3 regions of the Lactobacillus sp. B4005 genome follow, and region 3 is predicted to be linked to each of the others. Evidence: predicted binding sites of a transcription regulator. Region 3 holds the regulator's gene; each other region holds the start of a gene.
The links. The regulator Rex, encoded in region 3, represses fermentation and respiration genes when NADH is low (regulators of the CRP and FNR family bind a similar motif). The targets are predictions, from matches to a motif close to TTGTGAANTANTTCACAA.
Positions count from the first base shown of each region.

Region 1: J3U73_RS07615 (NAD(P)-dependent alcohol dehydrogenase) is a predicted target of Rex. The motif match lies at 1,879-1,896, and genes of this name have one in related genera.
Region 2: J3U73_RS08350 (FAD-binding protein) is a predicted target of Rex. The motif match lies at 1,654-1,671, and genes of this name have one in related genera.

Region 1 is NZ_JAFNOZ010000003.1:70,861-74,147, forward strand. Features, by position in the region: gene thiM (hydroxyethylthiazole kinase) at 1-269, opposite strand, end outside; TPP riboswitch at 345-446, opposite strand; gene tenA (thiaminase II) at 574-1,236, shown strand; gene J3U73_RS07615 (NAD(P)-dependent alcohol dehydrogenase) at 1,972-3,090, shown strand; gene J3U73_RS07620 (FAD-binding protein) at 3,116-3,287, shown strand, end outside.
Region 2 is NZ_JAFNOZ010000004.1:52,652-55,938, reverse strand. Features, by position in the region: gene J3U73_RS08360 (MucBP domain-containing protein) at 1-1,218, shown strand, start outside; gene J3U73_RS08355 (SLAP domain-containing protein) at 1,193-1,558, shown strand; gene J3U73_RS08350 (FAD-binding protein) at 1,716-3,287, shown strand, end outside.
Region 3 is NZ_JAFNOZ010000002.1:17,462-20,748, forward strand. Features, by position in the region: gene groL (chaperonin GroEL) at 1-888, opposite strand, end outside; gene groES (co-chaperone GroES) at 905-1,189, opposite strand; gene J3U73_RS04460 (redox-sensing transcriptional repressor Rex) at 1,371-2,012, opposite strand; gene J3U73_RS04465 (ABC-F family ATP-binding cassette domain-containing protein) at 2,326-3,287, shown strand, end outside.

The DNA.
Region 1 (3,287 bases), on a different contig from region 3:
TCAAGGACAACCGGTTTTTGAGCTTGCGCGGCAAGTAGCCCCATTTCTTTCATTTGCATAATTTGCAATTTAGTCAAAGTCCCGAGGTTAATGGCAATGCTTGATGCCATCTGAAACATTTCTTCGACCTCAGCAATTTCCTTACTCATGATGGGCGAGGCACCCAGCGCATTTAAGCCGTTAGCGACATCTTGAACGGTCACAAAATTGGCGGCATTAAGAACAATTGGATTAGTTTCACGTAATTTAGCTAACAGATCTAGTTTCATAATCTCTCCTTTAAAAATCTCCTGCGCCGATTTTAGGTCAATAAAAAAGCTTTGACATATTTGTGTCAAAGCATAAGTGGATTTTTGACACGTTCCTACGCAAGAATTAGCTTACAGGTTCAAAGGGTCTGGCTATCCGCCATCTCAGCCTTCAAAAAGGCACCCCTCGTGTTATCGGTTTCAATTATAGCGACTTTTGCTGGGCAAGACAATAACTAATTTAACCGAATTGCTGCAGTGACTCGACTAAGGTAAACTAACTACTAAGAAACACGCAACTATTAATTGGGCGAGGGAGATAATAATGACTGAATTTACAGCACAATTGCGTTATGCGGCAAAGGATCTGTGGAAAAAAAGCATGGAGCAGCCCTTTGTTAAAGAGCTGCAAAGTGGCCAATTGCCATTGGCTACTTTTCGGTTTTACTTATTGCAAGACAGGTACTATTTAGCTGAATTTAGCAAAATTCACCGGCTAATGGCAAAGAAAACTACTAGTCAAGAAGTGCAACGATTCTTGCTGGCAGGTGCCCAAGATTTGCAAGAATGTGAAATAACGATGCAACAGCATTTTTTAGCGGAATTAAAAGTCACATCCAATGAGATTAAAGAAACTGACGCAGCACCAACGGCGTATGCCTATGTCAATCATCTGTTTAAAACGCTTGAAAAAGATGGCCTTGCTCCTTGTGTCTGTGCCATTTTGCCTTGCTACTGGCTTTACCAGGAAATTGGTCAAGCATTGGCGCAAACGGGTTCACCGGTTGCACTTTACCAGAAATGGATCGAGACCTATGATAGCGACTGGTATGACGTCAATGTCAGTCGCATGTTAAAGTTGACCAATGACTTAGCTGCTCAAGCTTCAGAACGAGAGCGTGGGCAGATGCAGAAAGCCTTTGTGCGCAGCAGCTATTATGAATGCCGGTTTTGGCAAATGGCGTATGAGCAGGAGCAGTGGCAATAGCTTTTCTGACCTAAAGAATTGTTTTAATTAAAAAAGTAATTTTCAGATTTCGGAACTAATTATTTAGTAAAAAGTCTATATAAACAGTCAATACTTTTATAAAACAATTTTGCTTAACATATTATTTTTAAACTCTACAAATGCAAGCTTTGTTTTGATAAATAATGTGTCAAAGATCTTTTGCTTATTTTTTCTTTAAAATTAGTTGATTTCGACTTTTTGTTTTGACGGTTAGTTTCTCTTACCAGGTTGATATTAGTGCAAATGGCGAAACAAATAAAATTAAGCTAATAAAATTATTTAATGCCTCTAAACTCGTAGCATAATTTTTGTTCAATATTTGTAACTGTGATGAATACCCAAGTTTGCAGCCTAGAATAATGAGTAAATCATGTTTAACACCTATCTTAATATTTTTAACACTGCTATTTAGGGATTGCTAAATTAAACAATTAAACCGTGGTTTGTGCTTAAATCAACATTTTTTGCTTAAATTTTACCCTTTTTCCTAACGAGAAATATATCTCAAATATTAAAATTATATATTCTACTTTTTCTAAAAAATTACTTGCACTTTCATAAAATTCGATTGAAAAGCAATCTTTAATTGAATTTTATAATCAAAATTACTTGTTTAAATTTTTGTAAATTATATTAAAATGTAAGCGGTTATGTGATATAAGTAACATAGTAAAATAGCGAAGCTTAGTATTTTAGAATGAAGAGGTTATTACCATGAAAATCAAAGCAGCCGTTTTAAATAGATCAGATTCTGATTTGAACTTGGAAGAGGTTGTCCTAGATGACCCTAAAAGTAATGAGGTTTTAATAAAGACTGTTGCATCAGGCATATGTCATAGTGATATTGAATTTCAAAATGGTGGGTTTCCAATTCAAATGCCAGTTATTTTGGGCCATGAAGGAGCCGGAATTATTGAAAAGGTTGGAAGAAATGTAACTGATTTCAAAAAAGGCGATCACGTTGTAGTTGGCTTTGCATATGATGGAAATTGTCGATTCTGTAGAAATGGCCTGCCAGGATCATGTGTTAACTTTAACAAATTAAATACTAGTGGTGGACCAATGCTGGATGGTACCTATCGTCTGCATAAGCAGGACGGGCAAGATATAGGTGTATTTTTTGGTCAATCTTCTTTTGGGGACCATATTGTTGCCAATGTAAACAATTTGGTCAAGGTACCGAATGACTTGGATTTACGCTTAGCTGGTCCTTTAGGATGTGGCTATATGACAGGAGCCGGTACAGTTCTTAATGCTATAAAACCTGAAGTCAACTCTAACTTAGCCGTTTTAGGAACCGGTTCTGTAGGTTTAGCTGCAATTATGGGTGCTGCTGTTTCTAATTGTAAACATGTAATCGCAATAGACAAGAACAATATGAGACTAAAAATTTCTAGAGATTTTGGGGCTACTGAAACTATTAATAATACTCAGGAAAACATAATTGATAAAATTAATGAGATTGTAGGTAGCGAAGGTTTGAACTATGTTATTGACACTACTGGTGAACCTGAAGTAATGAAACAAGGTTTGACTGCGCTAACGATAAAGGGACAATTTGCAGTTGTTGCGATGGGAACAAAAACTATTAAAGAGCTTAGTCCGATGATAGACATTCTAGCGGCATCAAAGAGTATTTCTGGCATTATTGAAGGCGACTCGGTTCCACAAGAATTTATTCCTGAAATGATTGATTTGTACCATGCAGGTAGGTTTCCAATTGACAAAATTGTTAAATTTTACAAACCAGAGGAGATTAATCAAGCTATTAAAGCCTCTGTGGAAGGCAGTACGATTAAACCAATTATTGTATTTGATAATCAATATAAATAAAGCATTTGCTTAAGGAGAATTAGCGATGGTAAAAGATGGCTTATATCAAAAAACAGCACCAGGACATAATGGAGATATTAAGGTGTCCGTATCTTTAAGTAGCGGAAAAATTACTGACATAGAGGTAATTGAGCATCAGGAAACGGCACTTCTATCTGATAATGCACTTAATTTAATTCCACAAAAAATACTTGAAA
Region 2 (3,287 bases), on a different contig from region 3:
GACATCAGCAATTTTGATATGAGTAAGGTTATGAACGCTCAAGGCAGATATCGGGCAAATATGCTGGCTGGCTTAAGCAACTTAATTACGCTAAAGCTAGGTCCCAAAAATTATCTTGTAACTGCGAATATTGAATTGCCAGGTACTTGGCGCAATGTCGGCGAAAATGGGACGATAGATCTGCCACAAGGAAATAAGAGTTGGTCATCGCAAGATTTACAGGATAATTATGATGGTACTAAGGATGCAGATACTTATGTCCGTTTTGCCACTTTAAAAATTACCTATCATAACCAAGCAGGCAAAGAAATTTCACCAGCAGACACAATATACGGTCGTGTAGGGACAAATTACAGCACTAAAGCCAAAGACATTCCTTATTATCAATTAGATGAAACAAATATACCAGCCAACAGTGAGGGAACTTATAATGGCGATGATATCAATGTTGACTATATTTATCTCTCTACCGCTAAACCGGTTACCGTTAAATATCAGGATGTCCAAGGAAAACAAATTGCCCAAGACGTAGTCCTGACAGGTGAAGGTGGCACAACATATACTAGTGTAGCCATTAAAATTGATGGTTATACGCTTAAAACAACGCCAGAAAATGCTACCGGGATATTTACCGATCATGAGCAAACAGTGATTTATATTTATACCAAAGATCCGGTCAAAGCAGGCAATGTGATTGTGCGCTATCAAGATGAAGCTGGTCACTCAATTCACTCCGATATTATCTTAACGGGTTATATTAATGATTCCTATAGCAGTACCGCAATTCCAATTGAAGGTTATAGTTTAAAAACTGCACCAGAAAATCCCACGGGTCAATTTACTAATAAAGAACAAACTCTTATTTACGTCTATACTAGAAACCCGCTGTCAGTTGCTAACGTAACGGTCCACTATCAAGATGAGAAGGGCAAGCCAGTTGCCACAGATGTCATTTTGGGTGGCATTATCGGAACGCAGTATCAGAGTTATCCGTTGGTCATTAATGGTTACCAGCTCAAGACTACACCGGCTAATGCCTCAGGTACTTTTACGAATCAAAAGCAAGACGTAGTTTATGTTTACGCCAAAGATGCCAGTGCCAATAGCACTGCTGGGGGTCAAGGCGGCGGAACAGTGATCATTGCGGCTCCAAGCACAAGCACTGGTAAAGACAATAGCGGTGACTCAAATGATGCCAAAAATCAAACTTCCTGTTAGCAAGGCGGTTATGCATAATTCATATATTTATAATGAAAAAGAAGAAAGAATAGCTGGATGGCTGGGACAAGGTACAGTAATTAATACCTATGGAACGAAGCTTATTAATAACCGTAAGTATTATGTGCTGGCTAATAATAAATATGTGAGGGCTGCTAATATTGATGGCATTGTGCGTAAATTACGTCATAATGCTTATGTATTTAATCAAGCTGGTAAAAAAATCAAACTCTTAAAGCGGCACCAAGATTGTCGAACTTACGGAGCAGCTGTTAAGAGACATGGCAAATTATTCTATCTTATTGGCAAAAATAGACTTGTTAAAAAGGCCAACTTCTAACAAGTAATGATCTCCTAGTTTTAATATTTAATTGAGTAAAATCGTTCGCTTAAAAAACGGACGATTTTTAAATAGTAAGGTTGCTAAAAAGATATTTGTGATAAAATTAACTTATTAATTTAATGAAAGTGATTACATAGTAAAGAAGGAATCAATCATGATTTATCAAAAAGACATCAAGTGGGATGCCAATTATGATGTTGTTGTACTAGGTTTTGGCGGTGCTGGAGCAACAGCTGCACGCTTTGCCGCTGATAATGGTGCAAAAGTACTGCTTGTCGATGTTGCACCTGAAGGTCATGAAGGTGGCAATACTCGTTATTCGGCCCAGTTAATTGGTACGGGTAATGATTTTAATGAATTAAAAAAATATTATCAGAGTCTGACGGCACCGATGTCACTTGATGAAGAGATGATCGATACCTATGTTGCAGGAATGGTGGATATTCCTAATTATGTTACTAAATATTTAGGCGTAAAACCTTGCAGCGCTAAAAATTATGCCCCTGAAGCCCGCTATGCGTTTGAGGAATTCCCAGAATTTCCAGGTTCGACTTCATATGATTTTACTACCGTACGCGAGTCATGGTTTGACGCAGCACTTTGGAAAATTTTAAAAGAAGAGGTCGTTAAGCGCCAAGATCAAATTGATGTGATGTATGAGACCCCGGCTAAGGAATTAATTCAGGATCCAGTCAGTCGCAAGATTGAAGGCGTCTTGATTGAGCGCAAGCATCAGCTGCTTAAAGTGCAAGCCAAGACCGGTGTGGTAATGTGTACTGGCGGCTTTGAAAATAACCAAACAATGATTGAAGACTTTATTGGCGCTAAAAAACTAGCCCCTCTTGGCACCCTGTACAATAAGGGTGATGGCATCAAGATGGCTCAGCAAGTTGGCGCTGATTTCTGGCATTTATACAACTACGAATCTTTAGGTTTGCTGCACGGGATGGCATTTGCCGTACCAAAAGGTGAGCGTGGCCGCCTAATGCTGGGTAAGCAAAATGAAGTAGTTGCTCATGGCAGTTCGTTTGTTGTGGGTGATGACGGTACCAGATACTTTAACGAAGCGGAAGAGAATCGTCACGGTCACATTAAGAACCATGGTCAGTGGAAAGTGCCGCTTAACCAAGAACACCCTTATTTGATTTTTGATAAAGCTAAAAAAGCTGAATTAGACCAAGATCCAATTATTGGCAACTATCAGCCTTATACAGATAATGTTATTGAGGCCGCTACGATTGGCGAGCTAGCAGAAAAGATTGGTGTTGCAAAAGCCACTTTGGAAGATACACTTGCTCGCTTTAACCAGGCATGCCAAGAAGGCAATGATCCTGAATTTCGCCGGGACCCAAAGACTTTGCGGGCATTTACTGCAGGTCCGCTTTATGCCGTGCGCATGGAACAGACAATGCTAAACACGCAAGGTGGTGCGAGAAGAAATAAGGAAGCCGAAGTTCTCGATACTAAGGGCAAGGCCATTCCTCACCTATATTCTGCCGGTGAATTTGGCGGTATTTGTGCTAACCAGTATCAAGGTGGTAACAACTTAGCCGAATGTTTGATTTGGGGTAAAATAGCCGGTGAAAATGCGGCCAAAGCCAAAGATGATGTGACGGTTGATGCTGCTAGTGGCGCATCAGCACACGACATCCACCTGAATTCAGATCTTGAGCATGAAGACTATCCAACTGGCAAGAATCAATATATTGGTAGATCAAATGGCGGC
Region 3 (3,287 bases):
ACCACCAGTAAGAGCGGCAATATCTTGTAATTGTTCTTTACGACGGTCACCAAAGCCTGGAGCCTTAACAGCAACAACGTTGAAAGTACCACGAATCTTGTTCAATACTAAAGTAGGAAGTGCTTCACCAGAAACGTCATCAGCGATAATCAATAATGATTTACCTTGTTGAACAATCTCTTGCAATAATGGCAAGATGTCTTGAATGTTAGAAATCTTCTTGTCAGTAATTAAAACATATGGGTTGTCCAAATCTGCTTCCATCTTGTCGTTGTCAGTTACCATGTATTGTGATAAGTAACCACGATCGAATTGCATACCTTCAACTACTGATAATTCAGTTTCAATACCACGTGAGTCTTCAATTGTGATAACACCATCGTTACCAACTTTTTCCATTGCATCAGCGATTAAGTCACCAACTTCTTTTGAAGCAGATGAAACTGAAGCAACTTGCGCAATTTGATCTTTTGAAGAAACAGTGTGACTTACTTTATGTAATTCATCAACAACAGCCTTGGTAGCTTTTTCAATTCCGCGACGAACACCTACGGGGTTAGCACCAGCAGTTACATTCTTCATTCCTTCACGGATGATTGCTTGAGTTAACACAACTGCAGTAGTGGTACCGTCACCGGCAATGTCGTTAGTCTTTTGTGCAGCTTCGGCAACTAGCTTAGCACCCATGTTTTCGTAGTGATCTTTTAATTCAATTGACTTAGCAATGGTAACACCATCGTTAGTAATTTCAGGATTGCCATAAGATTGCTCTAAGACAACGTTTCTACCTTTAGGACCGATTGTTGCCTTAACAGTATCAGCTAACTTATCAACACCCTTTAATAGGGAACGTCTTGCTTTTTCTGAGAATTTAATATCTTTTGCCATAATTTTCGCTCCTTAATTACTTAACCACTGCCAAAATATCTTTTTCATGAAGGACTAAGAATTTTTCACCTTCGTATTCAACGTTAGTGCCAGAATACTTGTCATATAGAACAACGTCGCCCTTTTCAACTGACATTGGGATCTTGTTGCCGTTTTCTGCATAACTGCCTTCACCGACAGCAACAACTTCACCTTCTGTTGGCTTTTCTTTAGCATTTGAAGCAAGGACGATTCCGCCTACAGTCTTTTCTTCTTCTTCTTTAACTTTTACGATCACGCGATCACCAATTGGTTGTAACACGTTTGTCCCTCCTAATTTTAATTTAAAATCATTTTTGTTATTTGTTAGCACTCTTATTAACCAAGTGCTAACTTACAAATATGATAATACCCCCTTTTAATGAAAAAAGCAAGAAAAAATTAGCACTTTTTTACTTAAAGTGCTAATTTTCTTTAGCCATTGCAGCGGCGGCTTTATAAATTTATCTATTCTTATCTTTATCCGAATCAAGGAAATAAATGAGGGTTTGTAATTCAGTCGCCAAGTCAACATTTTGAATTCTAACCCCGGTTGGAGCTGATAACCGAATTGGCGTAAAGTTCATAATGCCCTTAATGCCAGCTTCGACCATGTCATCCGCTGTTTTTTGTGCAGAATCTGACGGCACTGTCAAAATAGCGATGGTGATCTGTTGGTCACTCAGCTGCTTTTGCAATTCACTCATTTCATAAACAGGAACGCCACTCAAAATTTTGCCCGTAATTTTAGGATTAATATCAAAAGCACAGGAAATTCGGATGTTATTGCTTCGTTTGAAGTTATAGTTGAGCAAGGCGTGTCCCAAATTACCTACACCAACTAATGCAACATTAGTTAAAGTATCTTGATTTAAAATCTTTTTAAAAAAGGATAGGAGACTTTTGACATCATAGCCATACCCACGCTTACCCAAAGCACCAAAATATGAAAAATCACGACGGATTGATGCACTATCAACCTGAACTGCTTCTGATAATTCAGTAGATGAAACTTTTTCTTTACCAGCTTCATTCAGGATAATTAGGTAACGATAGTAAAGCGGCAGTCTCTTCGCTGTCGCTGTAGGTATTTTTATTTTTTCCATTTTAAAAAGCCTCCAACTTAATATCACTAGTGAGCTTTTTTGTGAATTCACTCATCAATTAATATTATTTTACCTATAACTTACTGATATTTGCAAATGTTTTTTCACAATCTAACACAATCACAAAACACGATTTTACTGTTAATTAACCCGCTTTACATGGTAATTAAAAAATTATTTGTAAATAACTGAGCAAATACTCGTAATCAATTTACTAATGATGAAAAAATAATTTTACTTAAAAAAGGCTTATTTCTCATGCAGTTGCCAGCAGTCTTGCCACATATGCTAAAATAGACTTTAGGTGAAAAATATGATAATTGCACAAGGACACGATTTAGAAAAACAATTTGGTGCCAATACGCTATTCAATCACGTTAATTTCTCGATTGATTCAAATGCAAGAATTGGCCTTGTAGGACCAAACGGAGTTGGTAAAACCACACTCCTTAAAATTATGACGGGTGAAGAAGAAGCTACCCACGGCGAATTTACCATTAATAAAGGGATCGATGTGGGTTATATCGCGCAAGAAAATGGCTTAGATGAAAGTAAGAGCATTTGGGATGAAATGCTGACCGTTTTTGCGCCATTAATTGCAAAAGGACAAAAAATCCGCGGCTTGCAACAAGCAATTGCCGAACATCCGGAAGATAAGCAACTTTTAAAACAATATGACCAGTTGCAATTTGATTTTGAACAACAAGGTGGATATACCTATCAGGCGGATATTAAAAGTATTTTGAATGGTTTTAACTTCCCTGAAAATACTTGGACTAAAATTATTGGTGATCTTTCTGGTGGTGAAAAAACCCGGCTTGCCTTTGTCAAACTGCTTTTACGCAAGCCACCGCTACTTTTACTCGATGAGCCGACCAACTATTTAGATCTGGACACACTTGACTGGCTAGAAGGTTTTCTTAAAACATATTCCGGAGCAATTTTAGTTGTCTCTCACGACCAGTACTTTTTAGATCATCTTGCTAACCAAATTTTTGAATTACAATTTGGCAAACTAACAGCTTTTAAAGGAAACTATTCCGATTATGTTGCCCAGCGAAAGCAACGTGATCAGCAACAAGAAGAAGCTTACGAACGGCAGCAAGAAAAAATTAAAAAAGACGAGGAATTTATTCAAAAGAATTTAGTTCGGGCAAAAACGACTAAAAGAGCGCAAAGCAGGCGCAAGCAACTTGAGAAAATGGAACGAATCACGCCACCTAAGCACAAAAATAAGGTGCGGATTAAGTTCAAGAGTGAAAGACCCTCAGGTAA